2 regions of the Legionella cherrii genome follow, and region 2 is predicted to be linked to the other one. Evidence: riboswitches for the same ligand, from Rfam matches in the RefSeq annotation. Region 2 holds a riboswitch; the other holds the start of a gene.

Region 1 (6,937 bases), 810 kb from region 2:
TTCGGTGGAACGTGTTGACTCCGTGATTGATTACATCAACACCGTTAGCAACCCTGGGAATTGTAGAATTGGGTGAGAAAAATCCGAGTCCCGCTTGAATTCCTCGAACGATGTTGGCACCTGCGGCCCAATTATTTAATGTATTAGGGGCAATGGCTTCGAACGCATGAATTGCAACATCGGGGAGATACTCGATTACTGCCGCTTCTGGATTATTGAGGTATTGATACATAACAAGCCCAGCAACCAATGCATTGTAGCCTCGATACACAGTGCTCCAGCTTAACAGGTTATACATAGTCAGCGATTTTTGGGGTGTTGCAGATTGTTTTTCATAAGCCATGTTTCCTACTCCTTGTTATTGTAAATTATAAAAATCCGTTTATCGTGCAACATTATAAAGTAAGTTTTGAATTTATATAAGAAATCATTCTACTGAGACCCCTTAAATTCCTTCTGTAATTAAGGTTGAAGTTGAAAAAAAACAAGTTAAAATAATCACTTGCTTCTGGAAAACCTTAATAAAAAAATGAACAGGCATTTTCAGTAGCTCAATTACGCAGTGGATTAAGCCAGGATTTAATCCCCATTTATATTTTTTTAAAAGGATTTTGAAATGCCAGGATCAACTTCAAACATATTAACTCGTCTTCAGGCACGCGTGCCTACTTCTTCCTCAGCCCATAGGAATACGCAAAGAACGAATGGCGGTTTATTGGTGACGCAAAGTACAATACAAGCAGGAATGCAAATTAATAATACAACAAGTCCTATTGCTTTAATCCCTATCGCTTTTGCCCAGACCCTAAATTCCGGATATGCTGTAGTACGCTCCGATACCCACCTCAATGAAAAATTGATCCAAGGGCTTCAAGCAATTTTTTCTGCTGTGATCCTGGGATTGGCAATCAGTTTGGTATTTCATGATGACCAAATAGTGAGGCAAGTTATGTTCTTATTTCAACTCCTCTATGGAGCCTTATTCCTCGTTACCTGGGGTGGTAGCGAGGTTTCTAAAGATACAACGTCAACACCTGCCAACAATGGAGTCGCACCTCTTCTACTTAAATCGATTATTAAGAGCCCTGCTGAGGACGATTTAGAAAAGGGTGAAAAAAGTGAAAATGAGGAAGAAGTTGAAGCAAGTGATGACGAGAAAATAGAAATAGAGGAACAGAGAAAACTCTCTAACTCGAAGTAATCTTGGTAGCGAGGGGATATTCTCATTCTGCATAGGCTTGCCTTGAGCAGTTCTCTGCCAAAGTCTCGTGAATAAGTCGCGGGAGGGAAGCATTGCAAATTAGAGCGGGATTTTAAATATGGGATGAAGGCTGCGGTGAGCTATCCTCTCCAAGTTTTATACCAGTCAATATTTTTTGAAATATATCAAAATTTTTGCTTTGTGAGCGGGTATCAATAATTGGAAACATGATATGGTGGAAAAAAGAGGCTCTTTTTTCAATTTCCTCAGCATAAATTTCAGCGATGAGTTCTGGCTCATTTTTAAATTCGCCACAACCCCAAGCGCCAAACATCGCATAAGGTTGGTTGGCAATAATTAATGTGTCCAGTTGTGCCGCAATGCGTCGTCTTAAATCATCCCGGTGTTCTTTGACTACTTCCGGCGCTTTTGAATGGGATTCAGCAAAGTGTTCTGGTGCTGCAGATCTTAATTCACGAAAAGGAAAAATATTTGTTGGCACAAGAAATGAAAAGCTCATGTCAGGATCAGAAACCTTATTGTTTGAAAAATCATCCATTGATGCTGTAAGCAACACTTCCGGACCTCTAAAACAAATTCTCGGTTCATCACTATGGAATGTTTTACATGCGTTGGGTGAATAGGCTTCTTTACAGCGTTTCTTTAAAGTTTCGAGTTCTTCAGTAGTCATTCTCCTTCGGCCTTCGACTAATTCCACGCCTTCAGGAGTATAAAGAAATGTATTCTCATAATTCTTATCATGTCGGACTATTTTATCCATTAATGAAAGCGCGCAAGTGGTTCGATGCCACATGTTTTCTTCTTGAGCACTTCCACCTTCCAATGACGCTCCACCGGGATAGAGGGAATTGGCCATATTTAATACGGAATAAATTTTTGCATACTTTTGGGTAGCCTCCATCGCCGTAACACCCCAATCTTGGTATACGACTTCAACCTCAGGAGGAGGCTCAGATCTTTTTTTCTCCCAAGAAATTAAATTTCTGGCTGCTATCTTTTTTAATTCCTGTAATTTTTTCAAATCAGTGATTGTACTTAAAGTTTTGCCCATGCTTTCATGACGCCAACGCTCACCAGAAAGAGTACCTTTGAATAAGCTGGGTTTATGGGCTTCATGAACACTAAAAATGGCAGCATGTTCTACTACTTGACTTGGGCTGGGAGATTTTCCTCTAAAAAATTTTAGCAACATAATTCACAAACCCTTATTTTATTTTGTACTCAATATGCGCTTTTTTTGGAGCGCTCTGAATCAATATTCTGCAATAAATACATCAAACAAACAGCCAACAAAAAGTTTAATATAGGGTTCTGCGGAGGACCTTATATCCATACATTTCTATCAAAATTAGAGTGGAAAAACTCTAATTCTATTCGTAGACGAATTCACCTGACTATATATTGATAATAGTGTATGTAATTTGGAATTCAAGAGCAGCACGCAGGTCTCCAAGTGTTGACCGCTATGAAACACGGAATTGATTCATCGGACTCGCCCTACTGGTTTATTCTTAAGAGAATAACCAGAAACAAGCTTGAATTAGAAAATTGTCAGGATTTAGTTGAACTTATATTCCTTAAGCCTTAAATAAGTTATATTAAGAGAATCATAGAACAAGGAGCGTTTATATGATGAAAAATTTAATAAAAAATTGGATTGGGCTTATTCTATTTTCTTTTACAATTCAAGCCATCGCCAAGGATACAATCACCGTTCAAGTAAAAACAGATGAAAAAACAGCTGCTGCTTTGGGATTTACTGTGGAGGGTAAAAAATCGGGGGCTCGAGGCAAGTCCTACTCAGGCAAAGGACCAGCGAATAAAGTATATATCTTTGGTTATCGAAAAAATTCAGCATTTGGTCCGGATATTTTATGTGGCTCCCAAAAGCTGGCAAAAGACAGTATTGTGACTTTAGTGACCTCAGGAGATCATTGCTCCATTGAAATCGATTAGGGGCTGTTTACCATTGTCCGATACTCGGGTTTTGCAGGATGATTGTAGTGTCTTTATGGATTAGCGAACATGAGTCCCGCATCCTCAATCATTTGCTCATATATCAAAACCAAAACCGAGCCTTGATGAATTTCCAAAACAATGTCAGATAGTCGAGTTCGATTGAAACACGAAGTTTTTCCTGGAAAAGAAAGTTGCGATTGATTGAGCTCCCATTGAAGCCCTTTTGAAGAAATAGTTGCTGTGGGTATTCCGATTAATGAAATTTTTGTATGCATGGGTAATGAGCAACCCATACTTGATTTTTCATTTAAAACAAAGCCGCGTATCGGGGGCGCATACAAAAGACAATTGGTTTCCATAAAAATATTAATATTATTCAGTATATGATCTAAATGCCCGCCATTGATTCCCACTATAATGGCAGGTAATAAATCATTTTCTTTCAAATAATGCATCGCCTTTTGATAATCACTAAAATTTTGATCGGCTGAATGAAGAAAAGGATGGTTTTCTAAGAGAGCTGGTCGGACAGAATCGAAATCCCCAGTGATTAAGTGCGGGCTAATTCCACGCTCTAATAGACTATTTGCTGCCCCATCCGCTGCGATAATGGGCAGGCTCAACGTTTTGAAAAAGGAGGACTCAGGTAATTCTCCATTGAGGCATAGAATCGATTGATAGCCTGTTAAATTAATTACATCGTGCATCATAATGTCTTTTTAAAAAAATAAGCAGCACACTGACAATTAAGCCTACGACGTTAGAACTGATCACAAAAAAGGAATCCGTGCTGCTTCCATAAATAATCCACGCTACAGAACAGACGAGGTAATTAATCAACATGATCATCGAAAGATCCTGTGTTGATCGTGTTTTTAAGGATTTGATAATTTGCGGTAATAAGCCAATAAACGAAGTAATAAAAGCAATAACACCTGAGAACATAACAATAGACACATTTTCCTCCGCTCAGACGAATGAGATCAGGTTCAAAGGGTTGGTTCATCCTCTCAGCCATAACTGGCACCCCTAATGTACGAACAATATTTTACCATGAAGGGTAAAAGCTGAAAAGTAAATCCTCTCAATGCTTCATTACTTGATCATTTTATTTGCTATCACATCATTTTGCCTGCCTTTAACTCAGAAAAATGCATTCAAATACAATCTAATTACTTTTAATTAAAAATGGCATCGCAACAACCCAATGAATCATAAAAAATACTAAATGTTAAGATTTTGTTAAGGTTGGCGTTCTAAAATATAGTTTATAAATTGGTCAGTTAGAGGATTCATTTTATGGGTAAGGTTATTGTTATTCATGCTAATTGTCATAATCCAACCGCAAAAGGTGATTTTGCTTTCGCCGGTAATATTGCTAAGGATGTTGTCCGCGAGCTCGAAAAAAAGGGCGTACAGGATATTGATGTCGTTTTAGTCAGTACGCTTGATGGGATTCCTCGATTTAAAAGTATGTACGGGACTCCAGTCAATGGTCGGGTATCAATAGAGGGGACTGATGTTGGACTGTCTTCCTTGGAAGAGTTTGATGCAGTTGAAAATACTGTGGTAGCCTTTATCGATGCCAATCGGTGTAAGCATTCAGCTGCTCATCTTGTGAAACGAGTTCTCTCTCCTGACAGCAAATTCTTATTTGTAGGAAACGTAAACCAAGCGGCCTTTGCAGACATGTTTATGCAAACATTATACCGTATGCAAGCCAAGCAGGATCAACCTGAGGTCTATGACTCATTTAGTGATAAGGATATGTTGATTGGCAGTGCAGGTATTGGCCAGGATCGATTAGGTTTACCTACCATTACTAAAGCAGAAGATTTACCGGCATTAAGTAATCCTGAGAAAGCGTCACTTCCGACAGGTAAATATGGTTTTATGTATCTTGCCGCAGTAGATTCTTCTAAAGATTATAAATTAATCGCACAATACATTAAGTTAAGTGGTCAAGATAAATATGTTCTAGTCGGGGATTTTGGCAGTAAAAAATCGGATATCCAATATGCATATTATCATGATACGACATTGCCTACTTCCAAGTCACTGCCAGCAATAGAATACCATCAAAGCTTACCCAATGGAGTAATGCGCCAAACAGTTGCTCATTCATCAGGCGATTTGGTTTTGTCAACGGGTGTTACCAGTACTTTGGAAGCGATGAGGGATAAAAAGCTGACCTATTATCAAGATATGTCAAACAATACCGAATTCGTTGCCGCTTATTTAATTGCTGTGAAATCACTGGTTGCGAGTGATACCACTTTATTTGGCGCCATGCCCAATATGATTATCGAATTATCAAATCTGCTTTTTGCTAACAAGCCACTCAGTCGGGTTGATATGGAGCGTACCCATGAGTTGTTAGAAATCTCTTCTATCAGCTCCAGATTGGTGGACACGAACCAGACGATTATGGATCAAGCCAGTGGAAAACTCGCACCAAGACTGCTTACTTTTTTGGGTGAGTCACGTAAGACACACGATTCAGTTCAACTCGCCAATGTCTGTGCTTCATTACGTAAAACAGGTGAATTGGGTAGTCCAGTGCACGATCAGGCCCTCAGAAGAGCTGCAACTTGGGGGCGATTATTTGAACTTAAGGTGCTCATCAAATCAATGCCGAAACCGGATTTGGATAAAACAGACTCTAATTATCAACGCACAGCACTGCATTGGGCCGTTTATAGCAAAAATTTGGATTGCGCGCGCGCATTAGTGAGAGCTGGAGCATCTCTAGATCTTCAGGATAGCGAGGGGCAAACGCCGCTTCATAAGGCCGTGGTACGGGGTGATCGAGAAATGATCAAAATGCTTATAGAGGCAGGTGCTTCCATAGATATTCCTGATAAGTCGCACCATAGTCCTAAAGATTGTGCCCCAGATGGTGGTGTCCTGGCATTTATTAATGATTGTCATTCTCACCTGCAACCTAAAGGCTAAAACATCTAAACAAGCCATAAAATTGGGTTTTCACCTCAAGGTTGGGGAGCTTAATAGTCCCCAATCTTTCTTCGTACTGACGAAGTTTTATCCTTATTTGACAGAATCACCATGTTAAACTTTGTGCAAAAAGTCAACTTTTTTCATCTGTTCAAAAGGCTTTCTTTTTTGCATAATGGACTGCGATGTCAGTTTGGTTAAAATTTTTTCTTTCTAAATTGACATTAGAGTTGATTATTGATCCTTAAAGACATGTTCCTTGAGGATGTTTTTCAGATAAGGAATAAAAATGAAAAAAATTGTTTTGTTAATCATGGGATGGACTTTAATGGGTTTGGCAGTAGCTGCAAACAACCCCAAAGAAGAGGTCCGGCATATTGTGACGCTCAATGGTCTGGCTCAAGGCGAGGGACGGTTTATTCGGACTGATGTTATTGAGAATGGTAAATATAAATTTGGCTATTATTTTTGCGGGACCCGCCATAGCGTAGTCTATGGAGATATCGTTTTTGCTGACGAAGTGGGTGAGTCCTATCGTGTAGAACGATCCATTAAGTTTTCCATTTGCCAGGATGAAACGTTAACGGATTGCCAGGAATTTGCTACGGACCAGTTTACTATTTTTAAGAATAAAGACGGTTATTTGGAAACCGATAGTCGCCCTGTTTTACCTCTAAGTATTGCCTCCGTAAAAGATGCATTTAAAGCCTGTGAGCCTAATCCGGAAGAAGATAATCGGATGAAAAAAATAATTCATGCGGGCAGTCATTATCTGATTCGCCAAGGCTGATTTTTTAGCCT
Region 2 (6,937 bases):
CATACACCTGTTTATCCACCTATTTCTCCGGTTCGAGTAATTCCCCAAACAACAGTTGAAATATTTCCCCGCAGAAGAGGTTACAGCTATCCTCAGAGTTATTCCACAGGTCCAGGCTGGGGATCGGGAGCATTTCTCATCCTTGCTTTTGTCGTTGCGCCAATTTTCGTCCTTGCTTTAATTCTCAAACTTACTCTAGGTGCGGTTGGATTAGCTGCCACATCACTGACAGCTGCTGGAGTTACTGGAGCAAGTGCTGCAGGTGCAATGGCCTTGAGTGTCGGCACTCTTGGGACTCTTGGCATTGGTGCACTGGCTTTTTATGCAATTTTGGGATTTGCTTATTTAAGTTCCAGCGCTAAAGAATGCTATAACAGCGATAAAAACGTATTCGAGATGATTAAATCGCGTGTTGTGAATGAAGATGGACTGAGTTTTATGGGAGTCATAAAATCTATAGGTGCTGTGCTTTGGTCTCCATTTTTACTCATTGGCGGTTTGGCTGGTCAGGGTAGTAAATTTGCTGCAAAGCTGTTCCCTTCAAAATCTTCGACTGCAACAGAAAGTGAACCATGGGAACTCAAAGCATCTCCCTATTCAATGTTAACCAGCGACGAGCCTGCTAATCAATCCAGACCTCGTTCGGAGAATCAGAGAGAACCAGGTAACTTTGGTCAGGTGTTTTCCGGGGCATCAACTTTTACTGATGAAGAATCTCTGTTTAAATCTGCTACATCTTTCCCTTCATCTACATATCCTTGAAATTTATATCCTCCTGGTCGCTAGGAACTATTTAATTCAAAGTGGGGGGGCGGTTTTTGGGTTCGATGTTGCTGAACCCAAAAACCAAATTAAGAGATAGGCCATTTAATTCGTATCCTGTGAATTAAATTATACGTACCTTCAAACGTGATTGCAGTGTGTCAGCAGTCTTTTTCCCCATAAATAGCCTATAATTTAAACAAAGGTGCTTTATTGGAGTATCAAAGTGATTTCTAAGAATTCGGTCCTTTCTGCAACAGAAGCCGCCACTCCAATATGGCAAAATTTAAGCCTTACAGATCAAAAAAATATTTCAGACCGAATGGAGCAATGGTTTGCAGAGATAGAAAAACAAAATCAACCTAATAATACTGAAACAAATTCTTATTTAGCAACTCAATTTTTGTCACATTTTGGATTAAAAAATGCCTCAGAGGTATTTGATTTTCTGAAAACGACTGGCGGTAATGTGACATTAACCATGATAGCTCGAGAAATAATGAAAGAAGAGGCACGAATTGATTCGATCAGGGAACGTAATACAGAAGAAATGCTCAGCCAACAGCGACACTTGATTTTTCTTCTTATGGGAATTATTGCAGAGCGAGAAGAACTGGCTAAAAATGTAGATCAGCTTATTCGACTTGAAATCGACAAACATCTTCTAAAGGATAAACAGGAACAGAGTAAAGAAACAACCTCAGATCGCTCTCCAATTCAAATTATAGAAGATATGATTGCTCATTACGTTGAGACCATTAAAGTTTTAGATGAAAAACTGGATGAATTGGAACACCAATTAGAGCAGGTTGAAGAAGAATTACTGGCTCTCGAAGAGGAAGGGCAACGTATGGAAGCTTACCATGAGGCACTTCATACCCATATCGATATACTGGATGCGTATTTGCAACTGCCTATTTTCAAGCATCCGCAAGGAAATCCGGCCGCTTTTTCTGCACAAAGAATATCGGTTTTGGTGGACGATCTAAAACGGTATAAAGCGCAGGAAGAACTCTATAAAAGCACAGCTTCTGATGATCCCCAGGTTCATGAAGTTGAAAAAAGACGTCTCAGTAGACACATTACAACGATTGAACATGAACTGAGTGTTCATAAAGTTCATCTGAGCCAAACAACAACGAACTATGAAGAATTATTTCGCTTCGCTTTGGAACAAACCCGAGCCAAAATAAGAGAGCATCAGAGTATTCCTGGACAATTGGACCCTGAAATCGAAGGCTTAAAATTACGTGAACGAGGATTGGTTTCCGCGTTGAAAGTAATGAACAACAAAAAAATACTTCTTAATGATAAATTAGAACAAGTGTTTGATTATTCCCAAGCCCGTTTTAGTATCAAACATGAGGATGCAAAATTTCTTGTGCAAACAGATGATGGTTCTTATGCTCTGCTTCCTAAAGATAAGGATCCTAATCAATTGACTGAGGAGGACTGGTTACAAGCTAAGCGTGATTTTGAGCAAGCGAAAGAACGAATTCAAACCCCTCGCTATAATTGTCTTGAAAAAATACAAGAAAATTTGCAGAAGCATGTGCATCGCTACGAACAACATCTAAATTTAAGAGAAGTATTAAAAAACCAAAAATCAGAAATGCAACGAGCCAGAAATGAAATGGGAGAAACATTAAGGGAAACTCGTGCCCAAAAAGTATTATTAAGTAGAAATCCCGGTTTGTCACTTACTCCAAAAACAGATCCTCAGGCAAGTTATTCACAAATGATCGAGAAATTTGAATCTTTGGTATTAAAAGCACCTAAAAAAGACGATATAGAAAAAGCACGGAATATTGTCGAGAGTTCAACCATATCCCCTAAAAGCAAAGGAGAGCTTAATAAATTAATCGAACAAGTTTCGCCAGAGAAAATTATGGAATCACAGCAAAGGCTTCAATGGCTCTATAGTGCCAGACGATTAATAAAAGATACATCACCCACCCCTAATGTCGATCCGACATTGCAAAAAAAAGATTAGGCAAAACAAAACTTTTGGATTCACATGGAATTTTGTTAGGAATTGCATTCAGCAGGGATGATGAATGAGGGTATTTCGTGTATAATGCCGGCAATTTATTTTTCAGGTTGCTTTATGAATAAACAGGATTTTTACTTCGATTTACCTCCAGAATTAATAGCTCAGTATCCTTTACCAAATCGTAGTGATTCGCGTCTTTTAATATATGATCGTCAAAAAGGTGACTACGGTCATTACCAATTTCGTGAAATCGCTGATTTTTTAAACCCTGGTGATTTATTGGTAATGAATGACTCCAAAGTTATCCCAGCCCGACTTCATGGCCAAAAAACTACTGGAGGGAAGGTTGAGTTATTAGTCGAGCGAATTACGGGTGAGTTCACTTTTCTAGCTCATATTAAAGCCAGCAAGTCATTAAAATCGGGTTCAATTATTAAGCTGGAGCAAAATAAAGAAATTGAAGTTCTTGATAGGCAGGATGATTTATTCACTTGCAAAGCGGATATGGATGTCTTGACATTATTAAATGGGATAGGACACATTCCCTTACCTCCTTACATTACCCGAAATGATGAACATCTGGATCAAGACCGTTATCAAACAGTGTATGCAAAACATGAAGGATCTGTAGCGGCACCAACCGCGGGTTTGCATTTTGATGAATCGGTATTATCCAGCTTACATTCACGAGGTGTTGCAGTAGCTTATCTTACTTTGCATGTTGGGGCTGGGACATTTAGACCTGTTCGTTGCGATAACATCAAAGATCATAAAATGCATAGCGAGCGATTTACAATAAGTCCTGAACTATGTGCTGCGGTACATGCTACAAAGGCTGCAGGAAATAGGGTAATCGCAGTCGGTACAACTGCTATGCGAAGTCTTGAGAGTGCGGTCCAAAATGGAACACTTACTCCATGCAGTAGGGATACAGACATCTTTATTTACCCAGGATATGAGTTTAAGATTTGTGATGGATTAATGACCAATTTTCACTTACCTGAATCGACTTTATTAATGCTGGTTTCCGCTTTTATTGGTCATAAACAGGCAATGATGCTTTATCAAGAAGCAATTGAAAAAAAATACAGATTTTTTAGTTATGGTGACACCAGTTTATTGCTATAAATCAGGTGACTGTCTACCAAAAAGCCTCAGTGCAGCTGCTCGTCATCCCGAAGAAAGCGAGGGATTTCCATGCCGTAGCGCAGTGTCACAATGGGGGAGAGCCCGCGCTGCACTCAGGATGACGATAGTTAGCTAAATCAGGAGATTAGGAATGTTGGCTGCAGTACAGAATTTTTTACCCGTTTTAACTTCGGAAGCAGGTTTGTGCCTTACAACGGCAAATTGGCAAGAAGCAAAAGTAACCGCAGCATCTTTTTCTCTAGAACGTTTGTTGTATAAACCTGGTCAAGATGTGCTTAAAAAAATATCTGATTTGTCAGATTATCTCGTTTGGCCTGATTTTATCGTGCTGAATGCAGCATCACTCGTGGCAAATAAAGAAGGAATCTATACGCTAAAATCTCCTTATGATGGTTCTAGAATAAAATTTAATTTGGGAGATTTGATCTCTCTGATTCAGCACTTAAAACCCAATGCAGTCATTTTACCCCAACACATCACCCAAGATTTTCCACAAATTTGGGATAATTGGAATGATGCGATAGTTCCATTTATACATGTAGATGATCTCAAGAAACATACGTTGGTTAAGACGCATGGCGTTTATTTTAATGTGATGACCGAGTTGGATTGGGAACAATTAAATCGTTGGGCGCATGTACCACGTTATATCATGGGCAGTTTTGACTCCGAATTAATATGGTGCTTGCACAATAAGGGTATAGAGTTTATTGAGACCGATGAACCAGCCCAAGCAGCATTGCAAGGAAAAGTTTACAGTCGAGTAGGGGATGTCGATTTAACGGATCCAAAAACACAAATGAAATTTGAACTCATTGATGCCGATTGCGTTTGCCCTACTTGTTCCCAACAATTTACCTGCGCCTATCTGCATCACTTATTGCAACATACCCCTTTATTATGTCAGCGATTATTGATTCAACATAATGTGTTTTATGTGCAGAATCATAAATAAATTTTGCCCTTCTCCCCACAAGGGGTGAAGGTGTCCGCAGGGCAGATGAGGGCGTTATTACATCTTAATTTTTTATAATGTTTGACAGTTTTTTCCATAACAGCTAGCATTACCAACAATTGATGGCGCGGGGTGTCGTGATAAACGTCTGAGAAATACCCGTTGAACTTGATCTGGTTCATACCAGCGTAAGAACGCCTTAAAACTGAATTTCATTTTAGAACAGTTGAGCTTTTGAATGTCCTGTCATGGTGTATTAGCTCCCTTTTAGCGAGTGATTACCAACAGTGCTAATGAAGGTTAACTTCTTCAATTTAGTCTTTACGCGATATCTTTAGCCATCCTTTATTTTATCAATTAATACAAGGAGCTATGGCATGAGCGCATTATCTACAAGAACAACTTTATTACTCAATTGGTATGCAAACCCATACCATACCCCAATTTTTGTTGCTCATTCTTTAGGTTATTACCAACAGGAAGGCATAAAACTTGCAATTTTGGAGCCTAGTGATCCCAGTGATGTGACTGAAATTGTAGGTATGGGGCATGTTGATTTTGGTGTTAAAGCCATGATTCATACTTTGGCCGCTCGTGCAAAAGGTTATCCTGTGACATCAATTGGAACGCTATTGGATGAACCTCCGACCGGGCTCATCGCACTGAAGTCCAGTGGCATTAATTCATTCCAAGATATTGTCGGTAAAAGGGTAGGGTATATTGGTGAGTTCGGCAAAATCATTATTGATAATTTGGCACAATTAGCTGGTATTGATTCGGCCAGTTATGAAACAGTGCGTATTGGCATGAATGTGACTGATGCAATTTGTCGTGACCTAATTGATACCGGCATTGGTTTTATTAATTTTCAAAAAGTTGAATTGGAGCATCTGCGGGGTGAAACAGTATTTTTACGCCTGGATCAGCTAGCCGGTCTAGGTTGCTGCTGTTTTTGCTCCATTCAGTTTATTGTGCCTGAAAGGATGCTGAAAAATCCTGAAACTATTAAAGGTTTTCTCAAAGCCACACAACGCGGAGCAGCGTTTACTACCGAAAATCCAGATGAAGCTTATGAACTCTTATGTAAAACAAAGCCTCAGTTACGAACTCCCATGTATCATACGATTTTCATTCGAAGCTTGCCCTTTTTCTCGCGCACGCTTTTGAATGTAGAACGTGATTGGAATAAGGTAGGGCGTTTTGGCAAGCATTTAGGAGTAATTGATGACTCTTTCTCAGTGCATTCGTGTTATACCAATGAGCTACTGCCTAAGATGCCTCATTCTGATTTAGAGCCTATTGCATGTTGTGTGGGGGAATAATTGTGGGTTGGGCCATGGCCCAACTTTAGAGAATTTAAGCAGTATTTGCTATTCATCTTATAGTTACTTGTTGGGGCAAGGCTTAACCGACGGGATTTTATTTTTGAGTGATTTTGATTAAATGAAAAATGTTGCTGTTGTTGGTGCTGGCATCATGGGGTGTTTGCTGGCTTTGCGGTTACACAATGAGGGATGGCAGGTAACCCTATTTGAGGCAGAGAGCGCGTTCAATAATTGCAGCTACGCCGCTGCAGGTTTATTGGCACCCTGGTCTGAGCTTGATAAAGCGGAGCATGTAATTTTCAAGTTGGGCATGGAGTCAGTTGATACATTATGGAAGTCTATTTTGCATCAATTAACGGAACCGGTATATTTTCGTCAAAAAGGTTCTCTTGTGGTGCACCACCCTCAAGATAAAGCAGAATGGCAGCAGTTCAGTACACGGATTGTGAATAAATTAAGTGACTCATGTTATCAAGTGCTCACTCAAGACTCTCTGGAGCAGCTTGAACCGGAGCTGAATCATTTCCATGCAGGGTATTATTTCCCCAAAGAAGCGCAACTTGATAATCAGAGTTTATTGCTGGCACTCAAAAAACATCTTTGCCAACAAGGAGTCATTTGGCGGGACCAAACTTATGTTTCTTACATCCATTCAGGTAAAGTAGAAACAGGAAATACATCTTATTTATTTGATTTTGTTTTTGATTGCAGAGGCATTGGAGCAAAAAGCACTTTTGCAAATTTACGCGGGCT

What was found. Region 2 has a riboswitch for thiamine pyrophosphate ahead of EL022_RS08250 (ABC transporter substrate-binding protein). Riboswitches for the same ligand answer to the same signal wherever they lie in the genome.
Region 1: another riboswitch for thiamine pyrophosphate. It lies ahead of EL022_RS04735 (SemiSWEET family sugar transporter); the one in region 2 lies ahead of EL022_RS08250 (ABC transporter substrate-binding protein).

The regions. Positions count from the first base shown of each region.
Region 1 is NZ_LR134173.1:1,111,996-1,118,932, forward strand. Features, by position in the region: gene EL022_RS04710 (hypothetical protein) at 1-343, opposite strand, end outside; gene EL022_RS04715 (hypothetical protein) at 617-1,201, shown strand; gene EL022_RS04720 (poly(ADP-ribose) glycohydrolase domain-containing protein) at 1,314-2,414, opposite strand; gene EL022_RS04725 (hypothetical protein) at 2,852-3,178, shown strand; gene EL022_RS04730 (thiamine diphosphokinase) at 3,232-3,888, opposite strand; gene EL022_RS04735 (SemiSWEET family sugar transporter) at 3,872-4,138, opposite strand; TPP riboswitch at 4,125-4,222, opposite strand; gene ankY (Dot/Icm T4SS effector AnkY/LegA9) at 4,481-6,136, shown strand; gene EL022_RS04745 (hypothetical protein) at 6,426-6,926, shown strand.
Region 2 is NZ_LR134173.1:1,918,312-1,925,248, forward strand. Features, by position in the region: gene EL022_RS08230 (hypothetical protein) at 1-762, shown strand, start outside; gene EL022_RS08235 (hypothetical protein) at 989-2,755, shown strand; gene queA (tRNA preQ1(34) S-adenosylmethionine ribosyltransferase-isomerase QueA) at 2,870-3,883, shown strand; gene EL022_RS08245 (queuine tRNA-ribosyltransferase) at 4,035-4,859, shown strand; TPP riboswitch at 4,978-5,071, shown strand; gene EL022_RS08250 (ABC transporter substrate-binding protein) at 5,237-6,181, shown strand; gene EL022_RS08255 (FAD-dependent oxidoreductase) at 6,303-6,937, shown strand, end outside.